One region of the Gibbsiella quercinecans genome, then DNA from elsewhere that is predicted to be linked to it. Evidence: predicted binding sites of a transcription regulator. Region 1 holds the regulator's gene; each other region holds the start of a gene.

The links. The regulator Fur, encoded in region 1, represses iron uptake genes when iron is present. The targets are predictions, from matches to a motif close to ATAATAATGAGAACNACTATCAA.
Region 2: a site for Fur is predicted at 2,816-2,838, ahead of fhuE (ferric-rhodotorulic acid/ferric-coprogen receptor FhuE). Genes of this name have one in related genera too.
Region 3: a site for Fur is predicted at 3,941-3,963, ahead of fepD (Fe(3+)-siderophore ABC transporter permease). Genes of this name have one in related genera too.

Annotation. Positions count from the first base shown of each region.
Region 1 is NZ_CP014136.1:1,226,225-1,232,745, forward strand. It holds gene ybfF (esterase) at 1-546, shown strand, start outside; gene ybfE (LexA regulated protein) at 799-1,086, shown strand; gene fldA (flavodoxin FldA) at 1,319-1,846, shown strand; gene fur (ferric iron uptake transcriptional regulator) at 2,177-2,623, shown strand; gene ACN28Q_RS05665 (beta-N-acetylhexosaminidase) at 2,719-5,391, opposite strand; gene chiP (chitoporin ChiP) at 5,456-6,521, opposite strand, start outside.
Region 2 is NZ_CP014136.1:4,695,574-4,702,094, reverse strand. It holds gene ACN28Q_RS21405 (helix-turn-helix domain-containing protein) at 1-270, shown strand, start outside; gene fhuE (ferric-rhodotorulic acid/ferric-coprogen receptor FhuE) at 457-2,685, opposite strand; gene ACN28Q_RS21395 (YncE family protein) at 3,129-4,223, shown strand; gene fhuE (ferric-rhodotorulic acid/ferric-coprogen receptor FhuE) at 4,418-6,521, shown strand, end outside.
Region 3 is NZ_CP014136.1:4,233,472-4,239,992, reverse strand. It holds gene ACN28Q_RS19395 ((2,3-dihydroxybenzoyl)adenylate synthase) at 1-67, opposite strand, end outside; gene ACN28Q_RS19390 (isochorismate synthase) at 73-1,284, opposite strand; gene fepB (Fe2+-enterobactin ABC transporter substrate-binding protein) at 1,630-2,589, shown strand; gene entS (enterobactin transporter EntS) at 2,576-3,844, opposite strand; gene fepD (Fe(3+)-siderophore ABC transporter permease) at 3,991-5,070, shown strand; gene fepG (iron-enterobactin ABC transporter permease) at 5,070-6,095, shown strand; gene ACN28Q_RS19365 (ATP-binding cassette domain-containing protein) at 6,092-6,521, shown strand, end outside.

The DNA.
Region 1 (6,521 bases):
ATGGACGAACTGTCGGTAGCAAAGGCCATCGTCATCGGTCATTCAATGGGCGGCAAGGCGGCGATGGCGTTAACGGCGATAGCGCCGGAACGGATTGAAAAACTGGTGGTCATCGACATCGCCCCGGTGGCCTACGATACCCGCCGCCATGACAAAATTTTCGCCGCGCTGCAGGCGGTGGCCAACGCCAACGTGGCCCAGCGGCGTGAGGCCGCCTTGCTGATGCGCGACTATATTGATGAAGAAGGCGTCATTCAGTTCCTGCTGAAATCGTTTCACAACGGTGCCTGGCGTTTTAACCTGCCGGTACTGATTCAACAATATGAGGCAATTCTCGGTTGGCAAGATGTGCCCGCCTGGCCACACCCGGTGCTGTTTATCCGCGGTGGACTATCACCCTATATACAAGACAGCTACCGTGATGAAATCACCCGCCAGTTTCCGCAGGCCCGTGCCTATGTCGTCGCCGGCAGCGGCCACTGGGTTCACGCCGAAAAACCACAGGCGGTATTAAGAGCAATTCATCGATTTATCGGCCCGGCCTGAGCCAATTGGCGAAAAAAAGCGCTAAAGATAAGCGCTTAGCGCGTTTGCGCCGCAGTTAAGCATTGTCGTTGCTCTACCTGCTGGGGTAATATGGCGCGCTGTAATTTTGCCGCCTAAGCTCCGCGTTTTAACCGGCGCCAGGCTGGGGGCGAATTTTGGGTTAGGGTTGATTGGCCCGACAAAATGTAAACCGAACCGTCCAAAGGCGCATAAGCGCTTTTTGATACAAACTCCCTTGCAGTTACCGCAACAATGGCTAAAGAACAAACGGATCGCACAACGCTGGATCTGTTCGCAGATGAACGCCGTCCGGGGCGCCCGAAAACTAACCCGCTTTCCCGCAATGAACAGCTTAGGATCAACAAGCGCAATCAGTTACGGCGCGATAAGGTTCGTGGCTTGCGGCGTGTGGAGCTGAAAATCAATGCGGACGCGGTAGACGCTCTGAACAAACTGGCGGACCAGCGCAACATCAGCCGCAGCGAACTCATTGAGCAAATGCTGTTGGCTAAACTGGCGGAAGAACAGCCAGAACACTGATCTTGCCGCCCTGGCGCGCGGCGCAGGCGTTAAGGACAACGCCGGATCGCTCCCGCTTTCTTCCCCATAGGCATCGCATAAATGCGATAAATCCTGCGGGTAAATTTCTGGCATGATAGGCGTTTACCGGTAAGAAACAGCGTGAAAATGGCGCACGGGATGCCCAGCGCTGCATCGCCATCGGCGTCTTATCGCGACACAACTTTATTGAATTGAAAGGGTTATACGCTATATGGCAACTGTAGGCATTTTCTTTGGCAGCGACACTGGTAATACCGAAAACATTGCCAAGATGATCCAAAAACAATTGGGCAAAGAAGTGGCTGAAGTTCACGACATTGCCAAAAGCAGCAAGGAAGATCTGGAAGCCTTCGACATCCTGCTGCTGGGTATTCCAACCTGGTACTACGGTGAAGCGCAGTGCGATTGGGATGACTTCTTCCCTACGCTCGAAGAGATCGACTTCAACGGTAAGCTGGTCGCGCTGTTCGGCTGCGGCGATCAGGAAGACTACGCAGAATACTTCTGCGATGCGATGGGCACCATCCGCGATATCATCGAACCACGCGGCGCCACCATCGTCGGCCACTGGCCAACCCAGGGCTACCATTTCGAAGCCTCAAAGGGTTTGGCGGATGACGATCATTTTATTGGCCTGGCCATTGATGAAGACCGCCAGCCGGAGTTGACCAACGAGCGTGTCGACGCCTGGGTCAAACAGATCAGCGAAGAATTGAATCTGGCTGAACTGGCCAACTAAACCTTGTGGGTGGCGGTTGAATAATGGCCTTGTAACGTGCATAGTAGCAATGTCAACAGGGTCATTATTGATATTATGAATTGAAGCAATAGAAGCTACGATTTTGTAACTTCTCACATCGTCACGGTAAACTGCGGCATCGGTTTATCCCATTCATCAAGACGTTGCATATGTAAAATGCAATAGTGCAAATATAGCGTTGTTAACAACCGGCGGTTTTCATTTAGCGCAACCGGTTCTATAATGTGACGCAATTATATCTTTGTGCCGACCGATGCCATAGGCGAGAACGCCTCAACTTGATTAGCATAGTAACAGGACTGAATCCGCATGACTGACAACAACACCGCATTGAAGAAGGCCGGCTTAAAAGTCACGCTTCCGCGACTCAAAATCCTGGAAGTGCTGCAGGATCCGGAATGCCACCACGTCAGTGCGGAAGATTTGTATAAGAAATTGATTGATATGGGCGAAGAAATTGGCCTGGCCACGGTGTACCGCGTGCTTAACCAGTTTGACGACGCCGGCATCGTCACCCGCCACAATTTTGAAGGCGGCAAATCCGTATTTGAATTGACTCAGCAACACCACCACGATCACCTGATTTGCCTGGACTGCGGCAAAGTGATCGAATTCCGCGACGAATTTATCGAAGCGCGCCAGCGTGATATTGCCAAAAGGCACGGTATCAAACTCACCAACCACAGCCTGTATCTGTATGGGCACTGTGAAACCGGTGATTGCCGTGAAGATGACTCGATACACAACGCAAAGTAACAGGTGCTTGCCCCTAGCGTAAAAAAACAGCCGTATATACGGCTGTTTTTTTATGGGCTGCGTATGCAGCCCGCGCGGCGCGCGAGCTGGCATAATTACCCTTGCACCGCTTCGCTGCGGCTAAAGCGCTTGCCATCTGGGCTGACGGCACGGATTTGCACCCCAGCGGAAACGTTCGGCCTGGCGCTGCCGTCATAGCGCCGCCACTGTTTGCCGCCGTCGGTGGAATATTCAATCCCCAGGCCCGGCAGTGAGATATTGGCCTCCAGTTTGCCATCAACGATGCGCGCGCCAGGCACCGGCAAGCGGTAGTGGATACCCCCCTTATCCAACTTGGCCAGTTCACGCTGCCCTAACAGATTGGCAAAGCGCAGCCAGTCTTTATCCAACGCCGCGCGATCGACAAACTGCGTTTCGTCACCTTTATATTCGCGCCCGGCCTGATAATCCAGTTCCCAGCCCGCACGGTGCCACGCACGCTCCGCCACCGAAATGACGCGCGGGAAAATCATATATTCCATCTGCTCGTCGGTACGCACGGTTTCGCTCCAGGACTGCGCCGACAGCCCATAGGCGCCTGGCCATGGCTTATCGCTCTTGGCGCTGAAGGCATCACCGTCGCGATCGCGCGAGGTTTCCGCATTCTGCGGCAGGTTGTCCGGCGCAAAGCTGAACATTTTCTGTTCATCGTTAAAGCGTGCCGCCCAATAGTAACCGCGTTCGTTGGGGTTAACTTCGTACGGGAAATCCATGTAGACATAATCCGGGTTGGAGATCGTCACCTCGTAGCCCTTGTTCGCCCAGTCGTTAGCGGTGTCGAAGCCGCCCCAGTACAGGGTATCCCAGAAATTAACGCCAACGCGCTTGGTGGCGAACGCCTTGGCGTTTTCCGCGTCTTTCAGGCCATCCTGCCAGGCCTGCATTTTTTCGATGCCGTGCGCGTTAACCCGTTTACTCACCTCAATAGCGAAATAGCTCGGCAGGTGCGCCATATCCTGTACTTTGCCTTGGGCGATCATCGCCTGGCAAACCTGCGATTTCGCCCAGGGTTTGTCCTCTTTGCTGAGATCGACCATGCCTTTGCCCGGCTCCGGATGGCGGATATCGGTATAGCCGGTGCCCAGGCGGATATTTTTTGCTTCATCACCGCCAAAATGCCAGGTGGTCAGCGGTTGGCCCGCCTCTTTATGCATCAGGGCAATCTCGCCAATCACCTTATCGGCAAAGCGCGTGGACGACGGCAGGCAAGGGTTCAGGTAGCTGTGGCGATCGTAAAACTGCACCGACGTGGTATTGGAGTCATCGGTGGGATCCAGCACGCGGTATTCACCAGCGGCCTGTTCCTTGCCTTCGGCGTGCAGCTTTTGGTAGCGGGCTTCCATCGCAACCACCGCCGCACGGGCGTGCGCCGGCATGTCAATTTCCGGGATCACTTCAATCTGGCGTGCCTGGGCGTATTTTACGATGTCGATATAGTCGCTGCGGGTGAAAAAACCGGAACCGTTATTATCGCTGTCCGGCCCGGAGCCCAACTGGGGCAACAGGCACGTTGTTTCTGTCAGATCGTGGCAGCGCTTGCCACCCACCTCGGTTAACTCCGGCAGGCCGGGAATTTCAATGCGCCAGCCTTCGTCGTCGCTCAGGTGAAAGTGGAATTTATTCAGCTTATAGGCCGCCATCTGGTCCAATAAGCGCAGAACCGCGTCTTTGGTGTGGAAATTGCGCCCCACGTCCAGGAACACGCCACGGTATTGAAAACGCGGCGCATCGCGGGCCGTCAGCACGGCGATTTTTTTGTCGCCATCGGCAGGCAGCAGTGAAAGAACAGACTGCAAACCATAAAATACGCCCGCTTCATCAATGCCGGTAATCTGCGCGGATTTTTCACCCATCGCCAGCGTATAAGCTCCCGGCACTGCCTCGGCGCCGCTGAAAGCGTGCGGATCAATCGCGGTTGTGATCGGATACCCGCCCGCACGTTGGGGGATGCCAAGCTGTGCGAAACGCTGGGTGACGGCGCTGGCTGCCGGCGCCGCCAATGCGCCAAGCGCCAGTGCAACGCCCTGGCTAAGATCGGCATCCTGTGTAGGATCAATCGTCACCTGCAGCGGCGTTGGGATAATCTGCCCGCGCAGCGCCGTGGCCGGCAGGCGGCTTAACGCCGCGTTTTTCGTAAAGCGCGTCGCTGGCGTCATCAGGATGTTGTTATCATGTTGGGTGCGCTTCCATTGATCGCCGCTTAACGGCGTCAGGAACTGGTGCAAATCTTCAGTATCGGTGTTCACCAGCACCTTAGGCTTGGCGTTACCGGAGGTGGCATACCAGCGCGGCATCACGTCGCTATTGAACAATTGCCAGTATTCCCCCACCAACGGGATCTCCACGCGCCCCCCGGCCGGAAAGCCGGTGAATTTATCCGTCGGCTCCAGCTTATGTAAATCGCCGGTGATAAAGCTAATTTTAAACTGATCGCTATCCACCTTCAGGATCTGGCGGATACTGTGAAAATAGATGGCCCAATCCTTTTCTTTTATCGCTGCGCCATCGTTGATTAGGGTAAGCACCGCCTGGTTACACGCCGCCCAATCGGCCCCCAGCTTGGCGCAGTCCACGCCATGCTCTCCCGCACGATTATCCACGATGCGGTAATTAACCTTCAGTTGGCTCAGTTGATCAACCACCGCCTGCCCGGCAGGCGCCTGCGCTGCCGCCCCAAAGCCCACCGTTGCCACCAGCGCCGCCAGCGCTCTCACCGTAAATTTATTCATTTTCAGCTCATCCTTAATCAGTCAGCAGTATCGCCAATCGCGCCCTTTCCCCTGCGGGTATGCCTTACAGCAGTGTAAACGGCGCGATCACCATGAATTTAACGTCTTTCTCATCCTGGAAAATGTTGCCGTAGCCCCCGCTCCAGCTTGGGATATCCGAGTGGTTGTCATAGCGGGTGAAGTGCAGCTTGAACTGTGTACCTTTGGCGCGCCCTTCCTGCACGGTGTACATCGCATCAAGGCTATAAGCACTCTCTTTGAGCCGTTGGCTCTGATCGTAAACCGGGTTGGTGCTGGGTTTGGCATCCCAGGCGTAAACATACGAACCGCCCACCGCCCAACCAGGCAGATCCCAGTTCTTCAGGTCATACATCACGCCGGCGTAGACGGCTTTTTCACCGTTGGCGTTAAAATCGGAACGGTTATCCCACCAGATATCAAGGCGGCCGTTGGAAGACGCGTAGGTCGGCGTCATGCGTTGCAGAAAATACCCCTGGTTGCCCTCGGCCTTGACCATGGTGCCTTCCAACCGCCAGTTGAACGGGCCGGTGGTATAGCCGAAGGTCAGCGCCTGCAGCCAGGCCAGGCCGTCATAGATACTGTTGGCATCGCTTTTATTGCCGATGCGGTCTTCAGCCCCATAGAACTGGTAACTGGTGGTCAGCGGGTTGCCCGCCACGGAAAACTGGTAGCTGGCCTTGGTGAAATACTGGTTTACATAGCCCTGGGCCTGGCCGAAGGCGGCTTCCAGCACCAGGTTGTTTTTAAAGTCATATTTCGCCCCGAAGGAGTGCAGATAGGCAACCGAGGTTTTTCTGTCGTTCTGGCGAAAATCGTCCATTTCGGTGTGCCACGGGGCCTTATACTTGTTGGCCCACATATAAGAAAAACGCAGTTCCCCAGCATCGCCGTAATCAAACTCGGCCCCGGCTTCCGCCCCCTGATAGGTGCCGGGCAGCAGGCTCCAGTGCGGCGCCAGCAACGTTTGCCCACTGGGCTGGATATAACCGGCGCGCGCCCACAGCGGGCCTGATTTGAACTTCGCCGCGGCTTTATACAGGCTAACGCCGCTCTTGTCGCCGCTGTAATCTTCAGCGTAAGTGCGGTTCTTCGAAGAAAAAGCGATTTCA
Region 2 (6,521 bases), 2.1 Mb from region 1:
TTCTCTGAAATTAACTGGATCGACGTAGCGGATGAGTTTTTGTTGACGCAACGTACGCTATTTCGTCGCATCAAAGAAACGACAGGTATGACGCCGGAAAATTATCTAAAAAGACTACGGCTAGTTTCTGCCCGAATGAAAATTAAAAATACTGAAACATCCATTACCGATATCGCTTTTATCTGTGGGTTTTCAAATAGCAATCATTTCACTGCATGCTACAAAAAGGTTTTCGGGATAACCCCAAGTCAGGAACGGAAAATAAAATAAATGCTACATAATTACAAATCGGGGCTTATAACTATTGAACAATAGATATTTTAAATTTCCAAGTTTATTCTTAGCATTTACCTGAGTATTTTCCTATCATAGGCTAATAAGAAAAAATCCACTGCACTGCGCCAATATATCATCAAGCGACCGCGCCCTGTTCATCCAGGGCGCGGTGGGTGTAGATCAGAATTGATATGACAAGCTAACCGAGAAATTACGCGGCTCGCCGTAAACATAGTTATTCATGTAGGTGTAGTAGGTGCGATCGAACAGATTATTGACGTTTGCCTGTACCGCCACCTGTTTGGTGGCCTGGTAACGCGCGAACAGGTTAGCCAGTGGGTAGCTGCCCTGATAAACGCGCTGGGTGCTGCCATCCGGGGCGCTAATATCCTCAAACACGCGGTTCTGCCAGTTGATGCCGCCGCCAATAACCAGATCCGGCAAGCTGGGGACCTGATAACGGGTAAACAGTTTGAAGTCGGTTTGCGGCTGGTCCGGATTATAGCGGCCGTCTTTATCACGCGCGACATAACGCGTCGCGCCGAACGTCAACTGCAGATTGTCGGTGAGTGCGCCATTCAGTTCAAATTCCGCCCCTTTACTCCGTGCGCCCTTGGTGGCGTAATAAGCCTGCTCGCTGCTGTTATTAACATACACCCCATTCTCTTCAGTACCGGCGTTGTCCTGCTCAATACGGAACACCGCAACGGTGGTGGTCAGGCGGCCATCAAACCAGGCAGCTTTCAGCCCTGTCTCATAACTTTTACCGGTAACCGGCGAGAGATAGTGGCCGGAAGCGTCGCGATAGGTTTGCGGCTGGAAGATCGAGGTATAGCTGGCATAGGCCGACCAGATATCGTTAATGTCGTACACCAGGCCCGCGTACGGCGTGATATTATTTTTTTCCATATCGCCACTGCTGCCGTTCGTGCTCCATTGGGTATAACGCGCGCCGACAATCAGTGACAGCGGATCGGCCAACGAGAAACGTGCGGCGGTATAAGCGGATTTCTGGCGAATCACATCATCCGCGTTCAAATACCACCCCTGCCATTGCGGCTCGGCAATATCGCCATTCCAACTGTTGTTAAACGCGCCCATATCGCTGGCGGCGATATTGTAGTTGTCGAGATCGGTAATACCGTCCTGGCTGTAGGTCGCGTTATGCTGGCGATTGTAGCTGATCCCGGCCATCAACTGGTGGTGGCGCCCCAACAGCTGGAACGGGCCGCTGGCATAGCTATCGACCGAGGTAAGTTCACGCCTGCCGCGATCCATACTGCCCCAGCCAGTAGCGCCTTCGCCGGTGCTTTCATCCGGATAGGCCGAGTAAGCGACATACAGCAGTTTGTCGCTAAAGGTATTTTCCGCGTGGGTGCCGTTGACGTGGAAGCTCCAGCCGTTATCAAAATTATGCACCAGATCGGCATACACTTTGCGCGCGTTAGTGTGGAAATTGGCCCAGTCGGCGGCGGAGTTCAGGCTACGGTTATAGTGCGTCAGTGAGCCATTGCTGTAAAACACCGGCAGCCCGCCCCAGGTGGGGTTGCCGGTGTCGGCGTCTTCATAGTCGTAACCCAGCGATAAAGTTGTGCGTGCGGTGATATCCGCATCCACCACGCCGTAGAGGAATTTTTTGGTTTTATGGTAGCGATCCAGCCAACTGTCCTGATCCTGATACCCGCTCACCACACGGCCGCGTACCGTGCCGTCTTCATTCAACGGCCCAGAAACATCAGCAACGTAGCGTTGATTATTCCAACTGCCATAGCTGGCGCTGACGGTGCCGGTGAATTCTTTGCTGTCCGCATGTTTGCGCACCATATTAACTGACGCGGATGGGCTACCTGCGCCGGTCATCAAGCCGGTGGCACCACGCACCACTTCGATACGATCATAAATCGCCGTGTCTGAAGCGGCATCCCCGTAGTTCCACGAATCGCCTACCGAAGTAGGAATACCGTCAAAGGTAAAGTTAGTGATTTTGAAGCCGCGAGAATAATATTCGGAACGTTCGCTGTCGACCTGGTTGCTGGTGATACCGGTGGTGTTATTCAGCACATCAGTAACGGTTTGCAGTTGCTGATCCTGCATGCGCTGTTGGGTTATCACGCTGACTGACTGCGGCACATCACGGGGCGTCAGCAGCAGTTTGGTGCCGGCGCGCGTGGTTATTACCTGATAATCCTGTTTCTCGTCTATCGCCACGTCGCTGGCTGCTGCGGTGGCATCCACCACCATATCCTGTTGACTCTTGCTGGCCGCCGTCTGGGTGATGGTTTCACTCGCCTGCGCCAGCATCGGGTTGAGGAAGGCGTGTACCAGCATGGCCAACGACGACACCGTGAATGTTTTACCGATAGCATAAGCGCATGCTGCAGCGCGAGCTCCCCTGCGATTCAAAGACATTATATTCCCCGTGAAATTAAGCGTGAGCGGCTTCGTATCGCTTCTGTTGTTATGGGATTACGACACCGAAATAGCGGGAGAAAATCGCCCATTTCGAGGCACATAAAATAGAGAAGCGCATAAATTTGTAAGGATAATGATAATCATTTGCAAGAATAATCCTAAAGAGGTTTTATTTAAATATGTAAGTTTATGTAAAGACCATAATGGTCAACGAGTTATGCTGAATATTAACCCGGTAATTACTGGCGTTTTCATTTTTTAGCCCGCCATTAAGCGTGAACGTGGCGAAGAATTTTGCTTTTTCTGCTGCGGCGGATACCGCTTTGCGCGGCGTCGATTTGCTTAGTTTCCGTTAATGCGTATTATTCTCATCCTTTCCTTAACCTTTCCGTATGGCTATTGCCTGACGGAAAGCATTCATCCATTAAATGGAGTTCTGAATGAAAGCGTTTTTTAGTTCACGTATAGGCGCGGTTGCAGCAGCGGTTATTACCGCGTTGAGTCTGACAGCTTGCCAGGCACCGGCCAAAAAAGCGGAAACGCCGGTGGCTGCTGCCACTGCAAAACCGGTTGATCAGGCAGTGACACAGCGTGTATTAGGCGATGGGCTGTATGAACTGGCGTATTCGCCGGCGGCCAACGCCTTGTATGTCGCCAGTGCGCAGAGCTTTAAAGACGTGAACGGCGGTATGCTTTATCGCCTCGATCCGGTGACCCTTGCGACCAAAGGCGAAACCCATACCGATCTGAAAAACTTCGGCATGGCGATTGATGGCGAAGGCAACAGTTTCTATACCACCAATTCGCTGGACGGTAGCGTATCCAAAGTGGATGCGAAGAGCGGCAAAGTGTTGCAACGCCTGGCATTGGGCGGCGGTAAAGATAAAGACGGCGATGCGATTGGCGCACGTGAGATGCTGCTGCACGGTAACGAGTTGTATGTCGGCCGCGTGGCCGATCCTGGCTTCATTACCGTTATCGACACCAAAACCTTTCGCGTAAAAACCACCATCAAAAATGCCGGCAAATGGGTGACGGGCATGATTTATTCGCCGCAAACCGGGCGCATTTACGCCGCCAACGGCGGGGGCGAGATTCTGGTGATTAATCCCCGCAGCCATAAAATTGAGCAGCGCTGGAAACCGGATGATGGCAAAGCGTATCTGTTCCTGAATATGGCGGAAGATCCGGCCACCGGCCGCCTGTTCGTGACCGATGATTCCAAAGGCAAAACGACACTGGTGTTTGATATCCACACCGGCAAAGTGATCAAACGCATCGACGGCGACGCATTGGGCATTAAGTTCAATGCCAAACGCAATGAGCTCTACCTCAGCCAACGTGAATCGAAAAAAGTGCTGCAACTGGATGCTACCAGCTACGCGGTGAAAAAGAGCTGGGCGTTCGACACCAGCCCGAACAGCCTGCTGGTCTCAGCCGACGGTGAAACGCTGTATGTTTCGCTGAAACAGGCGTTTAACGAAGACAGTTCAACGAAAGGCCCGGATAGCGTGGCGCGCATTGCGCTGAAGTAGGTCCGCCAGGGAAGGCCTGCAGGCCTTCCCTGCGTGAAGCAGGTTTGCTCATGTGAACGCTTTCCCGTCAGCTCGCTAAATAATAATATTTTTTGAGGGTGATCATGTCCCGTTCTCCATGCCACAACTGTGTCAATCGCGTTGTTGATAACGCCTGCGCCAATTCTTTGTTGCCGAAACTTTCGCTATTAACGATGGTTATTGCCACTGCGCTGCATATGCCTTATGTCTCCGCCGCTGACACAACCAACAAAGAGGAAACGCTGGAAGTCACGGCGGCCGCTGGTAACGCGGGGAGCACGCAGGATACGGACTATAACGTGCCGGTGACCCGCGCCGCGACTAAAATGGCGTTGACCGCACGCGATATTCCCCAGTCTGTCAGCGTGATCAGCAAGCAGCGCATGCAAGATCAAAAGCTGGAAACCCTGAATGACGTATTAAAAAATACCACCGGCATTAGCGAGTTTAATTCTGGCGCAAACCGCAGCAATTTTTATTCGCGCGGATTTATGATTGATAACTATCAGATTGACGGCGTACCGGTCCTGATTGATTCCGCCTGGAATATCGGCGACACGCTGTCTGATACGGCGATTTATGACCGGATTGAAGTCGTCCGTGGTGCGACGGGCCTGATGACCGGGGCCGGCAGCCCTGCGGCCTCCATCAATATGGTGCGTAAGCATGCCGACAGCAAAACGTTCGAGGGCAATGTCTCTGCGAGTTACGGTAGCTGGGATAATCAACGTTATGTTGCCGATCTTTCCGCGCCACTGACCGAGTCAGGTAATGTGCGTGGGCGGGTTGTGGCGGGTTATCAGGACGGTGACAGCTGGCTGAACAATTACCACACCCAGAAGAAATTCCTTTATGGTGTCGTCGATGCCGATCTGACAGACTCAACAACCCTTTCCGTCGGTTACGATTATCAAGAAACGCATATCGCGGGAGCGACCTGGGGCGGCTTGCCCACCTTCTATCTTGACGGCAGCAAAACCCACTATGACCGCAGCACCAACCTTTCGCCTGACTGGGCCTACAACAACAGCGACGCTAAAAAAGTCTTTGCCAGCCTGAAGCAGACGTTTAGTAACGGCTGGGCGTTCAACCTGAGCGGTACGCACTCTGAAGCGACGATGGACAGTAAGCTGCTCTATATCGACGGCTATTTTGATAAGACCACCGGTATCGGTATCGGCCCCTATGCGGGATACGATTTGTTAGGCGGCACGGGCTACAACACGGCGAAACGTAAAGAAAACGCGGTAGACGCTTATGCCAGCGGCCCCTACACGCTTTTTGGTCGTCAGCATGAGCTGATGGCCGGCGTGACCTATATCCGCCAGAACGATCGTTACATCGGCACATCGACCAGCTTTACCTCGGCAGACGTCGGTGATTTCAATAACTGGGGCAATTATCCGCAGCCTGACTGGGCCGACCAAACGCTGGCGCAGGATAATACCATCCACCAGAAATCCGCCTATTTAGCGACACGCATCTCGCTGGCCGATCCTCTGCATCTTATTCTTGGCGCCCGTTATACGAAGTACAACGCCGCTACGCTGACGCAGAATATGGAGAAGAACAATATCACGCCGTACGCGGGCCTGGTCTATGACATCAACGACACCTATTCTGCTTACGCCAGCTACACGTCAATTTTTAAACCACAGACCTATCGCAATGCGCAAGGCGCTTATCTGGCCCCCGTCACCGGTAAAAGCTATGAAACCGGGATAAAAGGTGACTGGATGGACAGCCGCGTTACGGCGTCATTAGCCGTATTCCGCATTGAGCAGGACCATCTTGGCGCCACGGATTACGCGCTGGTGCCGGGCAGCACTGATTACGCCTATTACGAACAGAATGGCACGGTCAGTAAGGGGATTGAGTTCGAAATCAACGGAGCAGTGACAGACAATCTGCAGATGACGTTCGGCGCGACACGCTACGTTGCGAAAGACGGCGAAGGCGCAGCGTTAAACCCAACCCAACCGCGAACCTCGTTAAAACTGTTTACCCGCTATCGCCTACCGATACTGCCGGATCTGACCGTTGGCGGCGGTGTTAACTGGCAGACGCATACCTGGGATAACGTTGCCGGGCCGGACGGTGCATCCACGCTCTATGCAGAGCAAGGCAGCTATGCCCTGGTTGATCTTTTTGGCCGCTATCGCGTCACTAAGCAGCTTTCAATCCAGGCGAATCTGAACAACCTGTTCGACAAGACGTATAACATCGATGTCGGCAGAAACACGGTATACGGTGAACCCCGTAACGTTTCCGTCACGG
Region 3 (6,521 bases), 2.5 Mb from region 1:
GCCAATAACCGCACTCGCGGTAGCGGCGGGCAAACTCTTCGGGCCAGGGGGTAAAAGCAATGCTCATTATTTTTATCCTTGGTTCAAACCGAATGCACGCAGGATTGTGCTCAGTTTGACACCGGTTTCACGCCATTCGGATTCGGGCAAGGAGTCCTGCACTATGCCTGCGCCGGCAAACAACCTCACCTGCTTGCCATCCACGGTGCCGCAGCGGATGGTGACCACCCATTCACCGTCGCCGTTGGCATCACACCAACCAACGATGCCGCCGAACAGTCCACGGTCAAAGGGTTCCAACTGTTTAATCAGTTCTGCCGCCGCGGCCGTTGGCGTGCCGCACAGCGCAGGCGTTGGGTGCAACAGGCAGGCCAGCGACAGCGCGTTTTCCGTTTTATCCGCCACTTTGCCGTCAATCGGCGTTGACAGGTGCCAGAGCGTCGTGGTGCTGAGCAATTCCGGGGCGGCGGGGATATTCAGAACCTGGCTGCGTGCGGCCAGCATGCGGCGCATGCCTTCGGTCACGATCTGGTGCTCGTAGCGATCTTTTTCCGACGCCATCAGTTGTTGGCGCACCTCGCGATCGCGCTGTGGATCGGCTTCCCGCCGGGTTGAGCCCGCCAACGGGTTCGAGTAGAAGCGATCGCCCTCTTTGCGTAACAGCAATTCCGGGCTGGCCCCCAACAGCGCGCCGGTGGCCAGCGGCACGTGGAAATGAAAGCCGTGCGGGTTCTGGGTAATAATACGCGCCATCAGCGCATGCCGGTCCACCGGGTGGCGGGTTTCAATCTCCAGCAGCCGTGAAAGCACCACCTTATCCAACCGCCCGCTCTTCATTTGTGCCACCGCATCGCTGACCATCTGCATGAACACCGGCTGTGGCGGCACTTCAAGCTGGCTGGCGATTTCCGGCGCGCTGCCGTTGGCCGCTGCGGCAGCGCCAAATGCGCGTTCGCGCTCAAACCAGTGAACGTGTTGCGGCACAAACAAGGCCGAAGGCTGGTGCGTGTCGAAGGGGATAGCGCCACATAACACCGGGTTGCTAACTCCGGCTAACCGCGCTTTGGCGAATGCCTGTTGCACCGCCTGTTGAAATACACCGCCAATCTCTTCACCGCCAAACGCAGGCAAAGCCATCGCAGCCACGCAGCCTTCCGTCCTCAGGCTCCGATAGGGCGAAGAGAAAAAGAAGCCGGAGGCCAGAGGTAAAGATGCCGCCTCTGCACGCTCATCATCCCTGCTAAACGGTTCCCTATGATTGGCACCACTCATGGCTATATCCATCGGTACACCTTTATCCTTTCATCAACGAAAATCACCGATAATAATGATTATCATTTATGTTAATCGCGCGCTAAATTACCTGTCATGATTTATCATGTCAACCAACAGTAACCCCTTCTCTGCGCCTGAATTATCAGGTAAATATTAGGGTTTTCGCCTATTTCCCCGCAATGTTGCGCGATACGGAAAGCTGGCCTTGTAACCGCTCACCCGGGTGGTTTACGCGATCGCATCACCGGGCGGTGGAACAAAAAATCAACACCTATGCAACTTGCCTTTATGGCGGACACATATATTTTTTATCAGTGGTAGATATAACTCTTTAATCTAAAAGGACACATTTCGATGAACAAAATTCTGCTGCTGGCGGCGGCGCTGTTCGGTTTCCTGGCGTTCAACAGCAGCTATGCTGCCGGCCCAGCCTGGCCGCGTACCCTGCAAACCACCCACGGCAGCGTTACGCTGGATCACCCGCCGGCGCGCATCGTTTCCACCAGCGTGACCGTTACCGGCACCCTCTTGGCCATTGACGCGCCGGTGATCGCCAGCGGCGCCGCCACGCCCAATCAGCGCCTGACCGACCCACAGGGCTTTTTCCGCCAGTGGGCGGATATCGCCCGGCAGCGCGGCGTAAAACGCTTGTATATCGGCGAGCCCAACGCCGAAGCCGTTGCCGGTGAAGCGCCCGATCTGATCATCGTAGCCGCCACCGGCGGTGATTCCGCCCTGCCGATCTACGATCAGTTGAAGGCCATTGCCCCGGTGCTGGTCGTCAACTACGACGATAAAAGCTGGCAAGAATTGGCCCAGGAGCTTGGCCAGGCGACCGGGCACGAAGCACAGGCCGCCAACGTGATCGCCGCGTTCGATGCGCAAGAAAACGCGCTAAAACAGCGGATGCAATTGCCGCCCCAGCCGGTTTCCGCGCTGGTGTTCCGCAACGACGGCAAGGCGGCCAACCTGTGGACCGCCGAATCCTCACAGGGGAAACTGTTACAGCAGCTTGGCTTTACCCTGGCAACGTTGCCGCCAAAATTAAGTACCAGCACCAGCATGGGGATGCGCAAGGACATCATCCAACTGGGCGGGGAAAACCTGGCCGCCGGGCTGAATGGTCAAACGCTGATGCTGTTCGCCAACGATGAAAGCGACGCCCAACGCCTGATGGCCAACAGCCTGCTGGCGCATCTGCCGGCGGTACAGAACCAGCGGGTTTACCCACTGGGCAATGATACCTTCCGCCTGGATTATTACAGCGCCAGCAACCTGCTGACGCGGCTGGAAAAGCAGTTTACTTCCCACTGACGGTTAACGGCGACGTTTCCTCCGGCCTGTGCAGGGTAACCTGCCGCAGGCCGGTCATCGTCACTAACAGCAGCACACCCAGCAGCGCCGCCCCCAGGCCGAAACTGGTGGCGGTCATCGCCGGCAGCATAAAGGCCCCCATCGCCCCCAGCAACAGCGCGCCCAGCGCATCGCCCACCACGTTCTGCGCCGTCCACAGGCCGTTAATCCGGCCCAGGAACGCATCCGGCGTCAGGTTCTGAATCAGCCCGTATTGCAGCAACGAATTCACCGCGCTCAGGTAGCCAAATACCACTAGGCACACCAACGCCAGGCTATACCACGGCATCAGGCCGAACAGCGCAATCGCCACAAAGGCACCGATGGCGGTCAGCAGCATCATCCAGCCAGGGCGCGCCACCTGCGCCACTCGCCCGCTGGTAAAAGCGCCCAGCGCCGCGCCGAGCGGCACCGCGGAATACATAAAGCCCAGGTAGGACGCGCCGATATGCCAGCTTTCACCCACGGCGGGATAAATGACGCGCACCGCGCTGGCCATGGTCAGCAACGCCCCGATCAGCGCTACCATGCCAATCACTTTGTTTTGGAATAAGAAGGCAAAACCGCTCACCAGTGCACGTAACGGGTGTTCACGCGGCTGCGGTGGTGGCATCAATTGCGGCAGGCTAAGCAACGGCACCAGCGTCAGCAGGGTGCCCAACGCCGCCAGGCCATAGTTCCAGCTCACCCCGGCGCTGGCGATCACGACGCCGCCCACCGCCGGGGAAAGCACCGAACCAAACCGCACCGTCAGCATACTGATCGCCCCGGCCTGTACGATATTTTCTCGCCCGACCAGCGCAGGAGTGGCCGCCAACAGAGCCGTGACCCCCACAGCGCCGAAAAAACCGTCCCACACGGCGAGCAGGTAGATCACCGCCAGCGAAGGCGATGGCAAGGCGGCGTTAACGCACAGGCCGATAAAGCCAATGCCGCAGGTCGTGCGGGCAAACAGGATCAGGCGGCGGCGCTCATAGCGATCCGCCAGCACGCCGCCCATCAATAGCCCGGTAAACATCCCGCCGCCGGCGAACGTTACCGCAAGCCCCACCAGCAGCGTTGAACCGGTTAATGCCTGAATTTGCACCGGGATGGCGATCGCCATCAGGCCCAGAGCCAAAATAGAAATAAAACGCGCACAGAACACGGCGCGAAAGGCACGGTTAGTTCTCAACAGGCTAAAATCGAGCAAAATAGAGGGTTTATTTTTATTCATTGGTATTTTCACCACAAATTCCAGGTTGTGCGCCGCAATGCCATGACGCGGGCGCTGCAATCATTTGGCGACTCATGCTACCATAGACGGACACAACCAATAATGATAATAACTATCATTGATGTTCAGTTTGATAATGGGATGTCATGTTTCGGCTTACACGCAACAATACCTCTCTTCCACCTCCCCTCGCCGCGGGGTCTTACGGCATGCCCGGTTCTTCCCGTACGTTTCGCCGCCGGTTTTATGGCCTGCTATTGGCCGTTTTGGCGCTGCTGCTGGTGGCGGTGCTCAGCCTGGCGCTGGGCGCAAAATCCATCCCTTTTGATACGGTGATTCAGGCGTTGTCCGGCCAATGCAGCACGGCGGACTGCGTGATCATCACCGAATCCCGGCTGCCGCGGACGTTGGCCGGTATTTTGGCCGGCGTGGCGCTTGGGCTGGCGGGCGCATTAATGCAAACCCTCACCCGTAACCCGCTGGCGGATCCTGGGATCCTCGGCATCAACGCCGGCGCCGGCTTTGCCGTGGTCTTGGGGATCACCTTTTTTGGCGCGGTCAGCGTTGGCCACTACCTCTGGTTCGCCTTTGCCGGCGCGCTGCTGGCCTCCCTGCTGGTGGCGCTGATCGGCGCGCTGGGCGGCAGCACCATCAACCCTATCCGCCTGACGCTGGCCGGCGTGGCGCTGGCCGCGGTGCTGGAAGGGATGACCTCGGGCATTGCGCTGCTCAACCCGCTGGTGTTCGATCAACTGCGTTTCTGGCAGGCCGGTTCGCTGGATATTCAAAATATGCAGGTGGTGCGTGCCGTGGCTCTGCCCATTGTGCTTGGCACCCTGATCACGCTGTGGATGAACAAGGCGCTCAACAGCCTGAGCATGGGCAATGAACTGGCCACCGCCCTCGGCACCGGCATTGTGCGCACCCAATTGCTCGGGCTGCTGGCGATCACGCTGCTGTGCGGCAGCGCCACCGCCGCCGTGGGCCCGATTGCCTTTGTGGGCCTGATGATGCCGCACATCGCGCGCCGCCTGTCCGGTTCGGAGCTACAGTGGATGTTACCGTGGACGCTGGTGCTCACGCCGATTTTACTGCTCAGCGCCGATCTGCTCGGCCGTTTTCTGGTGCCGGGCGAACTGCGCGTTTCCGTCGTCACCGCCCTGCTCGGCTCGCCGATGCTGATTGCGCTGGTGCGCAAACGCCATCTGTTCAGGAGGGGGAGCTAATGTCGATGCTGGCTGCCCGCCTGATGATAACCAAACGCCCATTGCGCGCCTCCAGGCCCCTGCTGACCGCGCTGGTGTTGGCGCTGGCCTGTGTTGCGCTGGCGGTCTATGCGCTCGGCTCCGGCACGCTGGCGCTCAGCGCCGGCCAGGTGATTGACGCGCTGCGCGGCGAGGGCCCAGCCAATCTGCTGGTGATCGTTAACCAGTGGCGGCTGCCGCGCGTCGTCATGGCGCTGGTGCTGGGGGCGGCGCTGGGGCTGAGCGGCGCCATATTCCAGTCACTGCTGCGTAACCCGCTCGGCAGCCCGGACGTGATCGGCTTTAATACCGGCGCGTATACCGGGGTGCTGATCACCGTGGTGCTCTTCAACCAAAACGTGCTTGCCATTACCGGCGGCGCGCTGGCGGGCGGCCTGCTGACCGCCGTGCTGATTTACCTGCTGGCCTGGCGCGACGGCATGGAGGCTTTTCGGCTGATTATCGTCGGGATTGCCGTGCGGGCGTTGCTGGTGGGGGCCAATACCTGGCTCATCATCAGCGCGTCGCTGGAATCGGCCATGACCGCCGGGCTCTGGAGCGCCGGCTCGCTCAACGGCATCACCTGGGCGAAAAGCCTGCCGGTGCTGGCGATCATCGCCCTGTGCTGCCTGCTACTATCGATACTGGCGCGCCGCATGCGCCTGCTGGAAATGGGCGACGATACCGCCTGTGCCTTGGGCGTGCCGGTAGAACGGGCGCGCATGCTGCTGTTGCTGATCGGCGTGTTATTAACCGCGGCGGCGACCGCCGTGGCCGGCCCCATTTCTTTTATTGCGTTAGTCGCGCCGCAGATCGCCCGCCGCCTGTGCAACAACCGCTGCGTGCTGTTGCTGACGACGCTCACCGGCGCCCTGTTGCTGCTGGCCGCCGACGTTACCGCACAGCGGTTGTTTACGCCTTACCAACTGCCGGTGGGCGTGCTGACCGTAAGCCTGGGCGGCATTTACCTGATTTGGCTGTTAATCCGTGAGTCACGAAAAAAATGAGTGCTGATACCCTGTTGCCCGCGCCGCTGCGCGCCGAAAACCTGACGCTGAGCTACGATAAGAAAATCGTGGCGCAAAACCTGTCGGTTTCCATTCCCGAAGGCGAACTCACGGTGATCATTGGCCCCAACGCCTGCGGGAAATCCACGCTGCTGCGCACCCTGAGCCGCCTGATGCAACCGCAACAGGGCGCAGTCTGGCTCAACGGCAAGCTCATCGGCGAATACGCCACCAAAGAAGTCGCCCGCCAGCTTGGCCTGTTGCCGCAAACCTCTATCGCACCGGGTGATATCACGGTGTTTGATCTGGTGGCGCGCGGCCGTTACCCGCACCAGGGGCTGTTCAGCCGCTGGCGCCCGGAAGACCAACAGGCGGTGGAAGAAGCGATGCGCGCCACCGGCGTGGCCGAACTGGCGGAACAGGCGG